2 regions of the Thermoanaerobacter ethanolicus JW 200 genome follow, and region 1 is predicted to be linked to the other one. Evidence: predicted binding sites of a transcription regulator. Region 1 holds the regulator's gene; the other holds the start of a gene.
The links. The regulator ArgR, encoded in region 1, controls arginine synthesis, uptake and breakdown. The targets are predictions, from matches to a motif close to ANTGNATAAANATACA.

Region 1 (8,029 bases):
GGTTATACTAAAAGAACGGAAAGTGTGCATGATATATTTGGAGCAGGTCACAGTAGCACCTCTATATCTGCAGCATTGGGTATTGCCAAGGCAAGAGATTTAAAGGGTGAAAAATATTCTGTTGTAGCGGTAATCGGTGATGGAGCTTTGACAGGTGGCATGGCTTTTGAAGCATTAAATAATGCAGGAAGGTCTAAAACAGATTTGATTGTCGTGCTAAATCACAATGAGATGTCTATTTCGGAAAACGTAGGTAGTTTATCTTTGTATTTAAGTAAACTTAGAACTGACCCTACTTACAACAAATTAAAACAAGAGGTTGATAATTTACTCAATATTGTACCTCCAATAGGAAAAAGCCTTCATAAATACATTGAAAGAATTAAGGATTCTGTAAAACAGTTAGTAGTGCCAGGAATGTTTTTTGAAGAGATGGGCTTTACATATTTAGGACCTATTGACGGACATGACGTTGATAGCCTAATAGAGGTTTTAGAAAGAGCAAAGAAAATAAAAGGACCTATTTTAGTACATGTTATCACAAAAAAAGGCAAAGGCTATAAATTTGCAGAAAAATTTCCTGATAAATTTCATTCTGCAGCTCCTTTTGACATACAAACAGGTAAGTTTGTAAATGAGGGGCAGGCAACTTATTCTGATGTATTTGGGAAGACTCTTACGGAAATGGCATTAAAAGATGACAAAATTATTGCAATAACTGCTGCCATGCCAGAGGGAACAGGGCTTATTCATTTTGCAAAATTGATTCCTGAAAGATTTTTTGATGTAGGAATAGCAGAGCAGCATGCTACTACCTTTGCAGCAGGAATGGCAGTGCAAGGATATAAACCTTATTTTGCAGTGTATTCTACCTTTTTACAAAGAGCTTATGACCAGCTTATACACGATGTATGTATACAAAAATTACCTGTTGTTTTTGCAATTGATAGAGCGGGAATTGTAGGAGAGGATGGAGAAACCCATCAAGGAGTTTTTGACCTATCATATTTGAGGCCTATACCTAATATAGCGATTATGTCTCCTAAAGATGCCAATGAATTAGTTGAAATGGTTAAATTATCAAGAAATCTTGACTTCCCTGTTGCCATAAGGTATCCAAGGGGAAAAGCGGGAGAATTCGATATTACAAGAGAATGCAGTATAGAGTTTGGAAAGGCAGAGTTAATTTCTGAAGGAACAGAAATAGCAATTTTTGCATTAGGAAGAATGGTAGGAAAGGTGTTAGAAGCAAAAGAAATTTTAAAAGCTTCTGATTTGCAACCCTTTATTGTCAATTTGAGATTTGTCAAACCTGTAGATGAAGAGCTGATTTTTGATATCTCAAACAAAGTTAAATTTATTGTTACAGTGGAAGACAATGTCATAGCTGGTGGTGTTGGAAGCGCTATACTCGAGCTTTTAAATTCTAATGGAATATATAAGCCAGTTTTGCGTTTGGGGTTTCCTGATAAATTTATTGAACACGGAGATGTGGAAAACTTGTTTAAAAAATACAATTTAGATGCCGAGTCTATCGCAAATACTATACTACAAAAATATAAGGAAATGAGGTAAATATGGCTTCAAAAAAAGAAAGATTGGATGTTTTGCTTGTTCAAAAAGGTTTTTTCTCCTCAAGAGAAAAAGCAAAAGCTTCTATTATGGCAGGAGAAGTATATGTTGATGGCAAGAGAATTGAAAAAGCTGGAGAGTTTGTCAACATAGATTCTTCAATTGAAGTAAAAACTAATTCTTTACCTTATGTAAGTAGAGGTGGGCTAAAGTTACAAAAAGCGATAGAAACGTTTAATATTAATGTGACTGGCAAGATTGCCTTAGACATTGGAGCTTCCACAGGAGGTTTTACTGACTGCCTTTTAAAACACGGTGCTTTGAAAGTATATGCTGTAGATGTAGGATACGGGCAATTGGATTGGAGTTTAAGAAATGACCCTCGGGTCATAAACATGGAAAAGACTAATATAAGATTTTTAGAGACATTGCCTGAAATAGTGGACATGATCACAATAGACGTTTCTTTTATCTCCCTTGAACTTGTTATACCTTCTGCAGATAAATTTTTAAAACCAGAGGGAGATTTGATAGCTTTAATAAAACCTCAATTTGAAGCAGGGAGAGAAAAAGTAGGTAAAAAAGGCGTCGTGAGAGACCCGGCTGTTCATAGGGAAGTGATTGAAAAAATTGTGACTTTGTTTCAAAAGTTTAACTACGGTATAATAGATATTACCTATTCTCCTATAAAAGGGGCAGAAGGCAATATAGAATATTTAATTTACGGCAAAAAGGGAATTGAAAAGCAACACAATTTTGACATTACGAAAATTGTAAAAGAGGCATTTAAAAATTTGTAGCAGGAAAATTTGTTTTTTTGTAGAATATGATAAATGTGGTGATATTATAATGAAAAAAGTCGGTGTAATTCCAAATATTAATAAAGATAAAGACTTAGAAGTGACAAAATCTGTAGTAAAATGGCTATTGGAGCATGGTTCTGAACCATATCTTAACGAAATAGTTGCGTCTAAAATGGGTTATGATGAATACGGTAGAAAATCTACAGATATATATAGTAAATGCGATTTTATAATTGCTTTAGGTGGAGATGGTACTATTTTAAATGTTGCAAGGCTTTGTGCGCCTTTTGACACGCCTATTTTTGCCGTGAATTTAGGTCATCTTGGATTTCTTACGGAAGTAGATGTAAATGAGGTGTTTGTTTCTTTAGATAAAATATATAAAGGAGAATATACAGTAGAAAAAAGGATGATGCTAGAGGCAAATGTAGTTAAAAATGATATGGAGATTATTAATTTTAGAGCTTTGAATGATATTGTCATTACAAGAGGAGCTTTTTCAAGAATGGCTCGTATAAATACCTATGTCAATAATAACTATGTAGATACTTATTTAGCAGATGGAGTAATAATTGCAACTCCTACTGGTTCAACTGCTTATTCACTTTCAGCAGGAGGTCCTATTGTATATCCTACAGTAGAAGTTATAATAATAACACCTATATGTCCCCATACTTTATATTCAAGGTCTATAATAGTTTCACGAGAGGATGTCCTCAGGTTGGAAATAAGCGAAGAGAATCAAGATTTAATGATAACAACCGACGGACAACAGGGATATAAACTTGATTATAGAGATATAATTTACATTAAAAAAAGCAATGAATATACCAATCTTATAAAAGTAAAAAATACCAATTTTTTTGACTTATTGAGGGACAAACTTACAGAAAGATAAAATAGGGATGTGCAAAATTAATTAAAATAATCACGAACAAAAACCAAAATATGTATGACATACAATATATAGTAATCAACACTGACAATCAAACATAAAGGAAGTGGTAAGGGAAAAGAAAAGGCAAAAAGAGGAGCTAAAAAAGGGCATAAATATCCTGTAGAAGTCAAATGTTAAAAAATGGCATGAACTAAATTCAGCAAAAGTTAAGCCGATTGCATCAGAGCACTAAGAGACTTAAACTCATCAAATTTACCCAGTTTAATAGCTACAATAGCGACAGTAAGCAAAGTAATATGGCCAAAAGTATTAAGGTTGCTGACAGAATTAATATTTCTAACATAAGCCTTTTCAAAATCTAGAGCTTTAAATCGAGAATTATATCTTTCTGATTCTACTCTTAGTCTATAGACAGCCTTAAAATATAGGGAGTCTCTATTAATAGAAGACCTATAATCAGAAGATATAATAGCATACTTAGTACAGCCTCTATGCTTTTTGCCATTAAAATATTTAGGATGCTTTATAGGGCAGGCAGAGTCATCTTTAGAATTACAGAACTTGCAAACAAATTTTTGCTTAATAAAACCATCAAAATACTGCTTGCCGTCTTTGAGCATTTTAATACCTGCTTCACAAACCATATAACCATCATCAGTCAGTGGGGGACTTTTAGAATTACGCTTGTTAAGAGGAATAAAACAATGACCATGGAGAGTATCTCTAACAAAATTATAAACTCTCTTAACATCATACCCCTTATCGGCAATAAAATTAACATACTTAAGGTTAAACCACTTATTAGTCTTTTCAAGTAAAGACAAAGCAACTTCAAAATCGGGGACATCAGCGGGAGTAGTAGTTTCAGCGATAGGTAATCCAGAGATAGCATCAACAATAATATGATTTTTATAGCCCCAATAAAACTTATAACGTTTATTAGAAGAATCATTAGAAGCAGAATAAACGCCTAATTTACAATCCTTATCAGACTTAGGCTGATTATCTTTAGAGAATTTATTTTTAGAAAAAGACTTAGGGTTATTTAACTTAGTGTTAGCTTTAATAGGGGTAGAGTCCATGGAAATAAACTCACCAGAGATAATGCCCATATTTTTGAGGATATTGACTTGATTTTGAAAGATAGAGGTCAAATAATCATGAGAGAACTCATTAATAAAACGGCGGAAAGTCCAATAAGAAGGAAGAGGTTTAAGGATGTTAAAGCCACAAAGATGAGCAATGATAAGATTATTGCGGAGATAATCTAAAAGGTCAGAAATTGTACCGAATCTTTCAGCTTTCATAACAATAAAAGCTCTAAACATTGCATGATGAGAATAACCCTTACGGCCAGGACTAGAGGAAGGGAATTCAGGTATTGAAGACAAGTCTAGATTTTTAAACATAGAAGAATAGAAATCAATTTTAGACAGAGAAGTAAAGAGTTCAGGTATATTTAAAAGCAATTGAAGCTGGTACATGTAGGATTTCCCCCTCCTTAAAAAATATTTTCATGCGGTATATATAATAATTCGACAAATGGGAGGGGAAATCCTACATAAAAGATAAAAAATTCAAGAGTGATAGGAAAAAAGTATGTCTGTAGAATGGCTTAAATTAAGGCTTCTGAATTTTGCACAAGTCTAGAAAGATAAAAAGTAAAAGAGGTGAAGATTACTATGATGAAAATAGCTCGACACGCAAAAATTCTTGAAATAATCTCTGAAAAAGAAATTGAAACACAGGAAGAGTTAGCAGCTGAACTTCAAAAACAAGGTATTGATGTGACTCAAGCGACTGTGTCAAGAGATATAAAAGAATTGAGACTGATAAAAGTTTTAACAGAGGATGGAAAAAGATATAAATACGCCCCGATGGGAAAAGTAGATAGCCATATTACAGATAGACTAATGACTTTATTATCTGAGTCTATAGTGAGCGTGGATTATGCTGGAAATATCATAGCTATAAAAACGTTATCAGGCACAGCTCCCGCAGCAGCAGAGGCGATTGATACATTAAATTGGAAAGATATAGTTGGAACTTTAGCAGGTGACAATACCATTTTTGTTTTAGTGAGAAATGAAGAAGCTGTTCAAGAGCTATTGGAGAAATTCAGAAAGTTAGTTAAGTGATTTTTGGGGGTTTTGTTATGCTTTTAGCACTTAGCATCCAAAACGTTGCACTTATTGACAAGGCAGAAATACAATTTGAAGAAGGATTCAATGTATTAACTGGAGAAACAGGAGCAGGGAAATCTATAGTTATAGACTCGGTTTTGCTGCTTTTAGGTAGTCGAGCCAGTAGAGATATAATACGTACTGGTGAAGAAAAAGCTATCGTAGAAGGAATATTTTTTGTGGATTCTAACAAGGATAAAATTGTAGAAATTTTAGAAGAAGTAGGTTTGAGCTTAGAAGAGGATGATACTTTGATAATAAATAGAGAAATTACAAGCAGTGGAAGAAGTTATTGTAGGATAAATGGCAGAATAGTGCCTCTTTCTTTTTTGAGTAAAATAGGTGCTTTCTTGGTAGATATTTTAGGTCAACATGAGCATCAGTTTCTTTTAGACAATACAAAACATCTTTCTATTTTAGATAATTTTGGTGACCAAAAGTTTAAAAGTTTAAAAGAAAAATTTAAAGAGCTGTTAGAAGAAGATAGAAAGATACAAAATGAGATTTCAAGTTTTTTTAAAGATGAAAAAGAAAAGAATGAAACAATTGATCTTTTGAAGTATCAAATTGAAGAGATTGAAAAGGCGAATTTGAGCGTAGAAGAGGAAACACAGTTGTTAGAAAAAAGAAATTTGCTTATGAATTTCGAAAAATTATTTACTGCTATGAATTCTAGTTACAAAATTTTGTACGAAGGTAGTGGGAGCTTTTCTGTTTTAGATAATTTACATGTTGTAATAAAAAATTTAGAAACAGCCTTTTCTATAGAGGAAAAGCTTAAAGGTTTAAAAGATAAGCTGGAGAATATTCTCTATGAATTAGAGGATTGTGCTTTACAGGTACGGGATTACTTGAATGGCTTAGATTTTAACCAGCAAAGTTTAGAGGAAATAGAAATACGATTAGATCAAATAAATTCCTTGAAAAGAAAATATGGACCTACAATACAGCATATTTTAGAATTTAAAGAAAATAAAAAAAGAGAATTAGAGAATATATTAAATTTTGAAGAAAAGCAAGAAGAATTGAAGCTTAAGCAGCAAAAGTTATGGAAAAAAATTTTAGAAGTTGGTGAAGCATTACATCTCAAAAGGAAGCAAATAGCAGATAACATAGAAAAAAATATAAATCAAATTTTAGTTGAACTTAATATGCCAAATGCTTATTTTAAAGTGAATATAGAAAAAATGGAAGAACCTACTGAAACAGGATTTGATAAAATTGAATTTTTAATTTCTACAAATATAGGAGAGCCTTTAAAACCTTTGTCTAAAATTGCTTCTGGTGGCGAGCTTTCGAGAATTATGCTGGCATTAAAAACTATTCTCGCTTCCGCAGATGGAATTTCCACTTTGATTTTCGACGAAGTTGATACAGGAATAAGCGGGAAAACTGCCCAATTAGTAGCTGAAAAAATGGCGTATCTTTCTAAAAAACATCAATTGATTTGTGTGACTCATTTACCTCAAATCGCTTCTATGGCAGATACACATTATCGAATCTCCAAAATTACAAAAAATGAAAGAACTTATATAAATGTGGAAAAACTTGACTATCAAGGTAAAATAAATGAATTAGCTCGTATTATGGGAGGATCACATGTTACTCAGACTACTTTAGAACATTCAAAAGAATTATTAGATATTGCATCTCAATTTAAAAGCAAAATTTAATATTTTAGTTTAATCTCACTTCCTTTTACTATCGGATAATATATTGACAGTATATAAAGCTTTAAAAAAGGTTAAGTTAATTTTAGATTAAAATAAGCTGCAAAAAAGGAAGTGAGAGAATGACAAAAAATACAGTAAAATTGCTACTTTTTATATCCTTAAGCTTTTTTTTAGTATTTGCAAATTATTTTACTCCTATACAAGATATAGCGAAAACTCCCTCAAGTTTTAAATTTTTTCAAGGTGAAAAAGTTAATTATAACTTTAATATACCAATAAAAGTAAGTTTTCAAGCTGATAAAAAAGGTTTTTTAAAAATTAATGAGACAGAAGATAAAAATGTTTTAAATTTGAAAGAACCTATTACTATAGAAGCGGTAAACACTGGCACAGTAAATTTGGATTTTAAGCTCTTTGGAATATTTCCTATAAAGCATATCAGTGTTGACATCGTTCCGACAATAAAAGTAGTACCGGGCGGCCAAGCGATAGGGGTCAAGTTAAATACAAAGGGAGTATTAGTAGTAGGCTATTCAGATATAATGGGGGAGGACGGTAAAATTTATAGTCCTTATAAGCAAGGGAAAATACAGATAGGAGATATAATATTAGAAGTCAACGGCAGGGAAATAAAACAAGCAGAAGATATTACTAACATTGCAAATGAATTACGTGGGAAAGCTTTAAAATTAAAAATAAATAGAAAAAATCATATTTTTTATACTACCATTTATCCTATAAAGTCAAAAGAGGATAGACAATACAGAATAGGTCTTTGGGTGAGAGACCACACTGCTGGTATAGGTACTTTAACCTTTTATTATCCTACTAGCAAGATGTATGGAGCTTTAGGTCATGCTATAACTGATATAGATACTGGTCACATGTTATCAGTAGAAA
Region 2 (8,029 bases), 1.2 Mb from region 1:
ATAAATTCAGAACCCGTTATAGGAACTGGACGACGACGACCCGAAGCGTCAGGTTCTCCAAGTTCCATGCGGATACACTCAATACCTTTGACCCAACCATTTTCGTTACCTATTATTCTCACTGGATTTGTGAGGAAATCAAATATAATACTTTCCTCTTTAGCGTTCTCGAATTCTTCTTTTCTTGCGGGCATTTCTTCTTCAGAACGGCGATACACAATATGAACTTCGTCAGCTCCCATTCTTAGAGCAGACCTGGCTGCATCCATAGCTACATTGCCACCCCCTATTACTGCTACTTTTTTGCCTACCTTTATGGGGGTGTCAGTGTTGGGAAAAGAATAGGCTTTCATCAGGTTTATTCTGGTTAGAAACTCGTTGGCTGAATACACGCCAAGGTAGTTTTCACCAGGTATGCCCATAAATTTCGGGAGGCCAGCTCCGGTGCTGATAAAGACAGCCTCATACCCCATTTCAAAAAGGTCGTCTATCGTCAGAACTTTGCCCATAACCATGTTGGTTTTAATTTCTACGCCCAGCTGTTGTATAAACTTTACTTCTTGTTCCACTATAATTTTCGGTAGCCTGAATTCAGGAATACCGTATACCAGTACGCCGCCGGGTTTGTGAAGAGCTTCAAAGATCGTTACATCATAGCCGAGTTTAGCCAAATCTCCTGCACAGGTGAGACCGGCGGGCCCGGAACCGATGATGGCCACTTTTTTACCAAGCTTTTTAGGAATTACCGGGGGACGGATACCTTTTGTTCTCTCCCAGTCTGCTGCGAACCGTTCTAGGCGACCTATGGCCACAGGTTCACCTACTTTGCCCAAAACACAGTTTTTCTCGCATTGTGCTTCTTGTGGACAGACTCTGCCACATATGGCGGGCAAGCTGTTGGTTTCTTTTATAATCTTTATAGCTCCTTCAAAATCTCTTTCTGCAATACGTTTTATAAACTGGGGAATTTGTACCTGAACGGGGCACCCTTCAACACATCCTGGTTTTTTACACTGAAGGCACCTCTGGGCTTCACTAACTGCCTCTTCTTCCGAATAGCCCAAAGCTACTTCGTTAAAATTACGCCTGCGGACTTCAGGCTTTTGGGTAGGCATGGGTGTTTTCTTTTTGCTTCTATTTAACGGCATCTTTATCAGCTCCTTCTATTTTGTTGATTAATTTGCATTCATGAGCTTCATTAAATCTTTCGAGGGAAATTTTTTCTTCCTCCTTATAAGTGGCCAATCTTTTTATTAGTTCATCGAAATCTACTTTATGGCCGTCGAAAGCCGGACCATCAACGCAAGCAAATTTGATTTCTCCGTCTACGGTGACACGACACCCACCGCACATGCCTGTGCCGTCTACCATTATGGGATTAAGGCTCACCATAGTGGGTATGCCATAGGGCTTGGTAATTTCGCTTCCTATTTTCATCAAAATCGGGGGACCTATGATAATAATCTCATCAAATTTTTCACCTTGTTCTAAAAGCTCTTTAAGTACTACTGTGACAAACCCATGGCGGCCTTTTGAGCCATCGTCGGTGCAGATATACATCCTGTCACTTACAGCTTTTATCTCTTCTTCCAAGATTAGCAATTCAGCTGTCCTAGCACCTATAATAGAAACTACTTCTACCCCCTGCTGATGAAGCATTTTGAGTTTAGGATAAAGTGGAGCAATACCAAGGCCTCCGCCTATTCCTAAAACTTTCTTGTGATTAGGAAACTCCACTGGAACTCCTAATGGGCCAACAAAGTCCTCTATATAGTCTCCCGCTTCCAAAGTCCCCAGCTCACGGGTGGTTTTACCTACCTCTTGGAATACTATTGTAACAGTGCCATTCTGGGCATCGTAGTCCGCAATAGTAAGGGGAATCCGCTCTCCTCCTTCTTTTATCCTTAGTATAACGAATTGGCCTGGCCTTGCTTTTTTAGCCACTAGTGGTGCCTCTATTACAAACAACTTGATGGAAGGTGCCAATTCTCTTTTTTCTAAAATTTTGAACATGATAATCCTCCTCTTCTATTAAGATTTCAGCAATATTTTATCACTTTCGAAGATATTATTAGTATTAATGACAATAAAAATGTTACGAAAATAACTATTTATTGTTATTTTTTAACAAAAGGCCGATGTGTCACAAAAAAAAACCGTTGTATTTAGCTTTATCAACATAAAAATGGGGGTTTAAGTCCCCATTTTTATGTTAATATCACAACAGGTTTGATTAGGTCTTTTGGTTTATCTTTCATCAGCATTAGAGCTTTTTCAATATTATCAAATCCTTGAAAAACATGAGTGACGAGTTTGGAAGGATCGACACGCTTATAAAAAACAAGGTCAATCAGTCTTTCCATTCTTAGACGTCCACCAGGGCATAAACCGCCTTTTATAGCTTTATGAGCCATGCCGCAACCCCATTCAAGACGAGGAACAGGCAGAACATCTCCTTCGCCAAAATAATTTACATTAGCGATGGTGCCGCCTGGTTTAACAATCTTAACTGCTGTAGCCATAATGTCAGCATTTCCTCCAGCGATGATGGCAGCATCAACACCTTTGCCTTCCGTTAAATCCATAATCTGGCTTTCGATAGGACCATTTTTATAGTTTACAATATCAGTAGCTCCATAGTATTTTGCAGCATCTACACAAACAGGTCTACTGCCTACTGCAATAATTCTTCCAGCACCCCGCAATTTGGCACCAGCGACTGCCATAAGACCTACTGGACCAATACCCAAAACCGCTACCGTTGCACCTAATTCTATTTCTGCCAGTTCGGCTCCGTGAAAGCCAGTAGTCATCATATCGGGAATCATAACTGCAGCTTCCAATGGAATTTCCTTAGGCAGATGTGCTAAATTCATATCAGCATCGTTCACATGAAAAAATTCACCAAAAACACCATCTTTTATATTCGAAAATTTCCAGCCTGCCAGCATTCCACCAGAGTGTTGGTGATATCCTCTTTGTACTTCAGAGGTTCGCCAATCAGGGGTAATAGCTGGTACAACAACGCGATCACCAGGTTTAAAATCTTTTACCTCACTACCTACTTCAACTACTTCACCTACAGCTTCGTGACCGAGTATCATGTTATGTCTTTCGCCAATAGCACCTTCAAAAACGGTATGAACGTCCGAAGTGCAAGGGGCCACAGCTAGAGGTCTTACGATAGCGTCAAAAGGGCCGGGAGTAGGCTTTTCTTTTTCAATCCAACCGACTTTACCGATACTGAGCATTGCAAAACCTTTCATTATTAAGACACCTCCTGAAATACTGGGAAAGTTATTAATGTGAATACTAGCTAACCCGTTAATTATTAATAATTTATTTTATAATTGTATACAGTATACAATTTATAATATAACACATCGTTAGGAATTTGTCAATCATTATTTTTTATTTTTGCGAAATAATTTAACGAAATTTTTTATGAAAAACTCTTGAAAAAATTTTTTATGGTGGTATAATGTAAAATAAAAGTTGTATAATTATAAATTAAATATTGTATTTATGCATTAAAAAATATTTTTTTAACACTTTATGCATAAATATAAATCAAAGCGTATATATATTAATAAATGACAGGGGATGTAAAAGAGGGAGGCACTTTAAATGGTGAGAGTAGGAATATTTGGGGCAACGGGTTATACAGGAGTCGAACTTATAAGAATTCTCTCAAAGCATGAAAAAGTAGAGATAAAATATCTTTCTTCTCAAAGTTATAATACCAAAGCAATTTCGGATGTTTATTCATCCCTCATTGGTTTTTGCGACAAAGAGTTGGAAGAGTTAAGCCTAGAAAAGGCAATGTCAGAATGCGATGTCATATTTACGGCTTTGCCTTCAGGTCATGCTTCAAAAATCGCCAGAGAAGCTGTAAAAAAAGGAGTAAAGGTGATTGACTTAGGAGCTGACTTTAGATTTGACGATTACTCTGTCTATAAAGAATGGTATGGTGGAGATTATGAAAATTATGAAGGTATTAAAAGGGTATATGGTCTTCCGGAAGTTTACAGAGATACTATAAAAGAGGCTCAAGTTGTAGGAAATCCTGGATGTTATCCTACAAGCGTTATATTAGGGCTTATGCCTCTTTTGAAAAATGGCATAATAGAGGGGAATGTAATTGTTGATTCAAAGTCAGGCGTATCAGGGGCAGGTCACAATCCCTCCCATAACAATATGTATGCAGAATGCAATGAAAACATAAAAGCGTATAATGTTGCAAAGCATAGACATATCCCAGAGATGGAGCAAGAGCTTTCAAAAGTTTTTGGTGAAAAAGTGTCTGTTGTGTTTACTCCCCACCTTACGCCAATGACAAGAGGAATTTTAAGTACTATGTACTGCAAACTAAAAAAAGATATGGATGTAAACACTGTTTATAATATTTACACCGATTTTTATAAAAATGAGTATTTTGTAAAAGTGTTACAACCTGGCGATTACCCTGCAACAAAAAATGTTTATGGGTCGAATTTTTGTCACATAGGGTTTGAAGTTGATAAACATACTAATACTTTAATAGTGATGTCTGCAATTGATAATCTCGTTAAAGGGGCGTCAGGCCAGGCAGTGCAAAATATGAATATTATGTTTGGAATAGATGAAAATACTGGACTTGATATAGTTCCAATATATCCGTAGATAAAAACACAAACAAAAAAAGGGATTTGGAGGATTTGATAATGGAAGAGTTGGAGATTTTAGAAGGAAGTATTGAACTGCCGAAAGGCTTTTTGGCTTCGGGTATCTTTGCAGGAATTAAAAAAAGCAAAAAAGATGTCGCACTCATATATTCAGAAAAAGTGGCAAATGCAGCGGCTGTATTTACAACGAATAAGGTTAAAGCAGCGCCAGTCCTTCTTGATATGAAAAGAATAGAAAAAGGTATAGCACAGGCGATCATTATAAACAGTGGCAATGCCAATGCCTGCACAGGAGAAAAAGGTTTTGAGGATGCTGTTAACATGGCCAAAAAAGTGTCACAACTTCTTAAAATAGATGAAGAAAATGTGCTGGTATGTTCTACAGGGGTTATTGGTGCACCTCTTCCTATGGAAAAAGTTTTAAAAGGGATTGAGGCTGCGGCAGAAAATCTTTCAACAGAGGGTGGGTACCAAGCGGCTGAAGCTATAATGACAACAGATACTTTTTTAAAAGGTGTGACAGCCAAGTTTGTAATAGAAGGTAAAATTGTTACAATGACAGGGTTTGCAAAAGGGTCAGGTATGATACATCCAAATATGGCGACAATGCTTTCTTTTATACTTACAGATGCGAGTATAACTAAAGTTGCATTAAACAAAGCTTTTAAAGAAACTGTAGACAAAACTTATAACATGATTTCTGTTGATGGAGATATGAGCACAAATGATACAGCGGTAATACTTGCAAATGGGGAAGCGCAAAACAAAATAATAGAAGAAGGGACTCATGAGTTTGATGTGTTTTATAAAGCCTTAGAGTATGTGAATAAAACTCTTGCAAAACTTATTGTGAAGGATGGGGAAGGAGCAACTAAGTTCATGGAAGTAAATGTAATAAATGCAAAAACTGAAAAAGATGCAAGATTAGCTGCAAAGTCTATCGTAAACTCAAATCTTGTAAAGACAGCTATATTCGGTGAAGATGCCAACTGGGGAAGGATTCTCGCGGCAGTGGGATATTCAGGAGCAGATTTTGACGCAAGTAGAGTTGACATATATTTAAAAAGCATGAAAGGAGAAATTAAAGTTTGTGAAAACGGAGGTTACATCTTTTTTGATGAGGCTTTAGCCAAAGAAATTTTAAAAGAAAAAGAGATTACTGTAACCGTAGATATGAAGGCCGGGGAATATAGTGCGACTTCTTGGGGGTGCGACTTAAGCTATGACTATGTAAAAATTAACGGGAGTTATAGAACATGATTAGAAAGCAAAAATATGGTGACGAAATCGCAAAAGCCCATGTTTTAATAGAAGCACTCCCTTATATTAAAAAGTTCTCCGGCAAGACAGTTGTAATAAAATACGGTGGAAGTGCAATGTTAGACTGCAATTTAAAAAGAATGGTAATGCAGGACATTGTATTGATGAAATTTGTAGGATTAAACCCCGTAGTTGTACATGGCGGTGGACCAGAAATAAATAAGATGCTAGAAAAGTTAGGGATAGAGTCAAAATTTGTAAATGGACTGCGGGTTACTGACGAAGCCACTATGGAAATTGTTGAAATGGTGCTGACAGGTCGTATCAACAAAGAAATTGTATCCTTGATCAATGAACTAGGGGGCCAGGCGATTGGCGTAAGCGGGAAAGATGGGAGACTTTTAAAGGCGGAAAAAGATACCTCAAACGGCGACATAGGATACGTAGGAAAAATTGTAGATGTAAACATAGATGTAATAACGATGATGCTGGAAAAAGGCTATATACCTGTTATTGCACCGACATCTTTCGGAGATGACGGCAAAACATACAATGTAAATGCGGATACTGCAGCAGGAAAAATCGCAGAAGCATTAAAGGCTGAAAAACTAATTTTACTTACAGATGTCGAAGGAATTCTATCAAATATAAATGATAAAAGTAGCCTAATATCCCGAATGGACTTAGAGCATGCAAAAGAATTTATGAATTCGGGACGCATAAACGGTGGAATGATACCAAAACTTGAATGTTGCATAAAAGCTGTTGAAAATGGCGTGAAAAGAGCTCACATCATTGACGGAAGGCTTACACATTCATTGCTTCTTGAAATTTTTACTGATGAAGGAATAGGTACTATGATAGGAAAGGAATGTTTTGACGATGATAACCTCTGAGGATAAGAAATATCTAATGAATACTTACAGCAGATACCCTATTACCCTGGTAGAGGGAAAAGGGACAAAAGTGTGGGATGACAAAGGGAATGTTTATCTCGATTTTGTTGCAGGCATTGCAGTAAATTCACTGGGGCATTGTCATCCGGCATTAGTTGATGCTATAAAGAACCAATCCGAAAAACTTATACACTGTTCTAATCTTTATTGGAATGAGAATCAGATACAACTTGCAAAGACAATCGCGGAAAACTCCTTTGGGGACAAGGTATTTTTTGTAAATAGTGGTGCAGAAGCAAATGAAGGCGCAATAAAACTTGCCAGAAAATATGCCTCATTAAAATACGGTAGTAAAAGGTACAAAGTTATATCTGCCAAAAATTCTTTTCACGGTAGAACTTTTGGGGCACTTACTGCGACAGGTCAAGAGAAATATCACAAAGGTTTTGGCCCACTTCTTTCTGGTTTTAAATATGTACCTTTTAATGATATTGACGCTCTTTATGAAGCAATTGATGATGAAGTGTGTGCAATTATGCTGGAAGTAGTGCAAGGCGAAGGTGGTATCCATGAAGCTACACCGGAGTATATAAAGGCAGCAAGAGAAATATGTGATGAAAATGACATTCTCTTTATAATAGACGAAGTTCAGACAGGTATAGGAAGGACGGGAAAACTTTTTGGATATGAACATTACGGCATAACTCCTGACATTATGACTTTAGCAAAGGGATTGGGAGGAGGCTTCCCAATAGGAGCTATTGTCGCAAAAGAGGATAAAGCTGTTTTTCAACCGGGAGACCATGCCTCCACATTTGGCGGGAGTCCTTTAGCTTGCGCCGCAGGAATTGCAGTGATGAATGAAATAACAAAGGAAGGCTTTTTAGATAGTGTGGCTCAAAAAGGCGAGTATTTTAGGAGAAAACTTAAAAATTTAAAGGAGAAATACAGTGTCATAAAAGAGGTGAGAGGAAAGGGCCTTATGATAGGCTGCGAAATGGATATGGAAGAAGCTTCGGATATTGTGACAAAGGCAATGGGAAAAGGCTTACTTATAAATTGTATCAGCCACAATGTTTTAAGATTTGTTCCTCCTCTTACTGTGACAGAAGAGGAAATAGATACGGCGTTAATAATACTGGAGGATGTACTTTGTGAAATGGGGTTTTAGCATGAAAGGTTATTTAAAACTTGAGGATGGAAGCATAT

Region 2: a site for ArgR is predicted at 3,555-3,570, ahead of argC (N-acetyl-gamma-glutamyl-phosphate reductase). Genes of this name have one in related genera too.

Annotation. Positions count from the first base shown of each region.
Region 1 is NZ_CP033580.1:1,789,928-1,797,956, forward strand. It holds gene dxs (1-deoxy-D-xylulose-5-phosphate synthase) at 1-1,575, shown strand, start outside; gene EB239_RS08950 (TlyA family RNA methyltransferase) at 1,578-2,372, shown strand; gene EB239_RS08955 (NAD(+)/NADH kinase) at 2,422-3,273, shown strand; gene EB239_RS08960 (transposase) at 3,480-4,757, opposite strand; gene EB239_RS08965 (arginine repressor) at 4,956-5,411, shown strand; gene recN (DNA repair protein RecN) at 5,429-7,129, shown strand; gene spoIVB (SpoIVB peptidase) at 7,249-8,029, shown strand, end outside.
Region 2 is NZ_CP033580.1:124,739-132,767, reverse strand. It holds gene gltA (NADPH-dependent glutamate synthase) at 1-1,148, opposite strand, end outside; gene EB239_RS00775 (sulfide/dihydroorotate dehydrogenase-like FAD/NAD-binding protein) at 1,135-2,013, opposite strand; gene EB239_RS00770 (NADP-dependent isopropanol dehydrogenase) at 2,208-3,266, opposite strand; gene argC (N-acetyl-gamma-glutamyl-phosphate reductase) at 3,628-4,662, shown strand; gene argJ (bifunctional glutamate N-acetyltransferase/amino-acid acetyltransferase ArgJ) at 4,704-5,924, shown strand; gene argB (acetylglutamate kinase) at 5,921-6,820, shown strand; gene EB239_RS00750 (acetylornithine transaminase) at 6,807-7,991, shown strand; gene carA (glutamine-hydrolyzing carbamoyl-phosphate synthase small subunit) at 7,993-8,029, shown strand, end outside.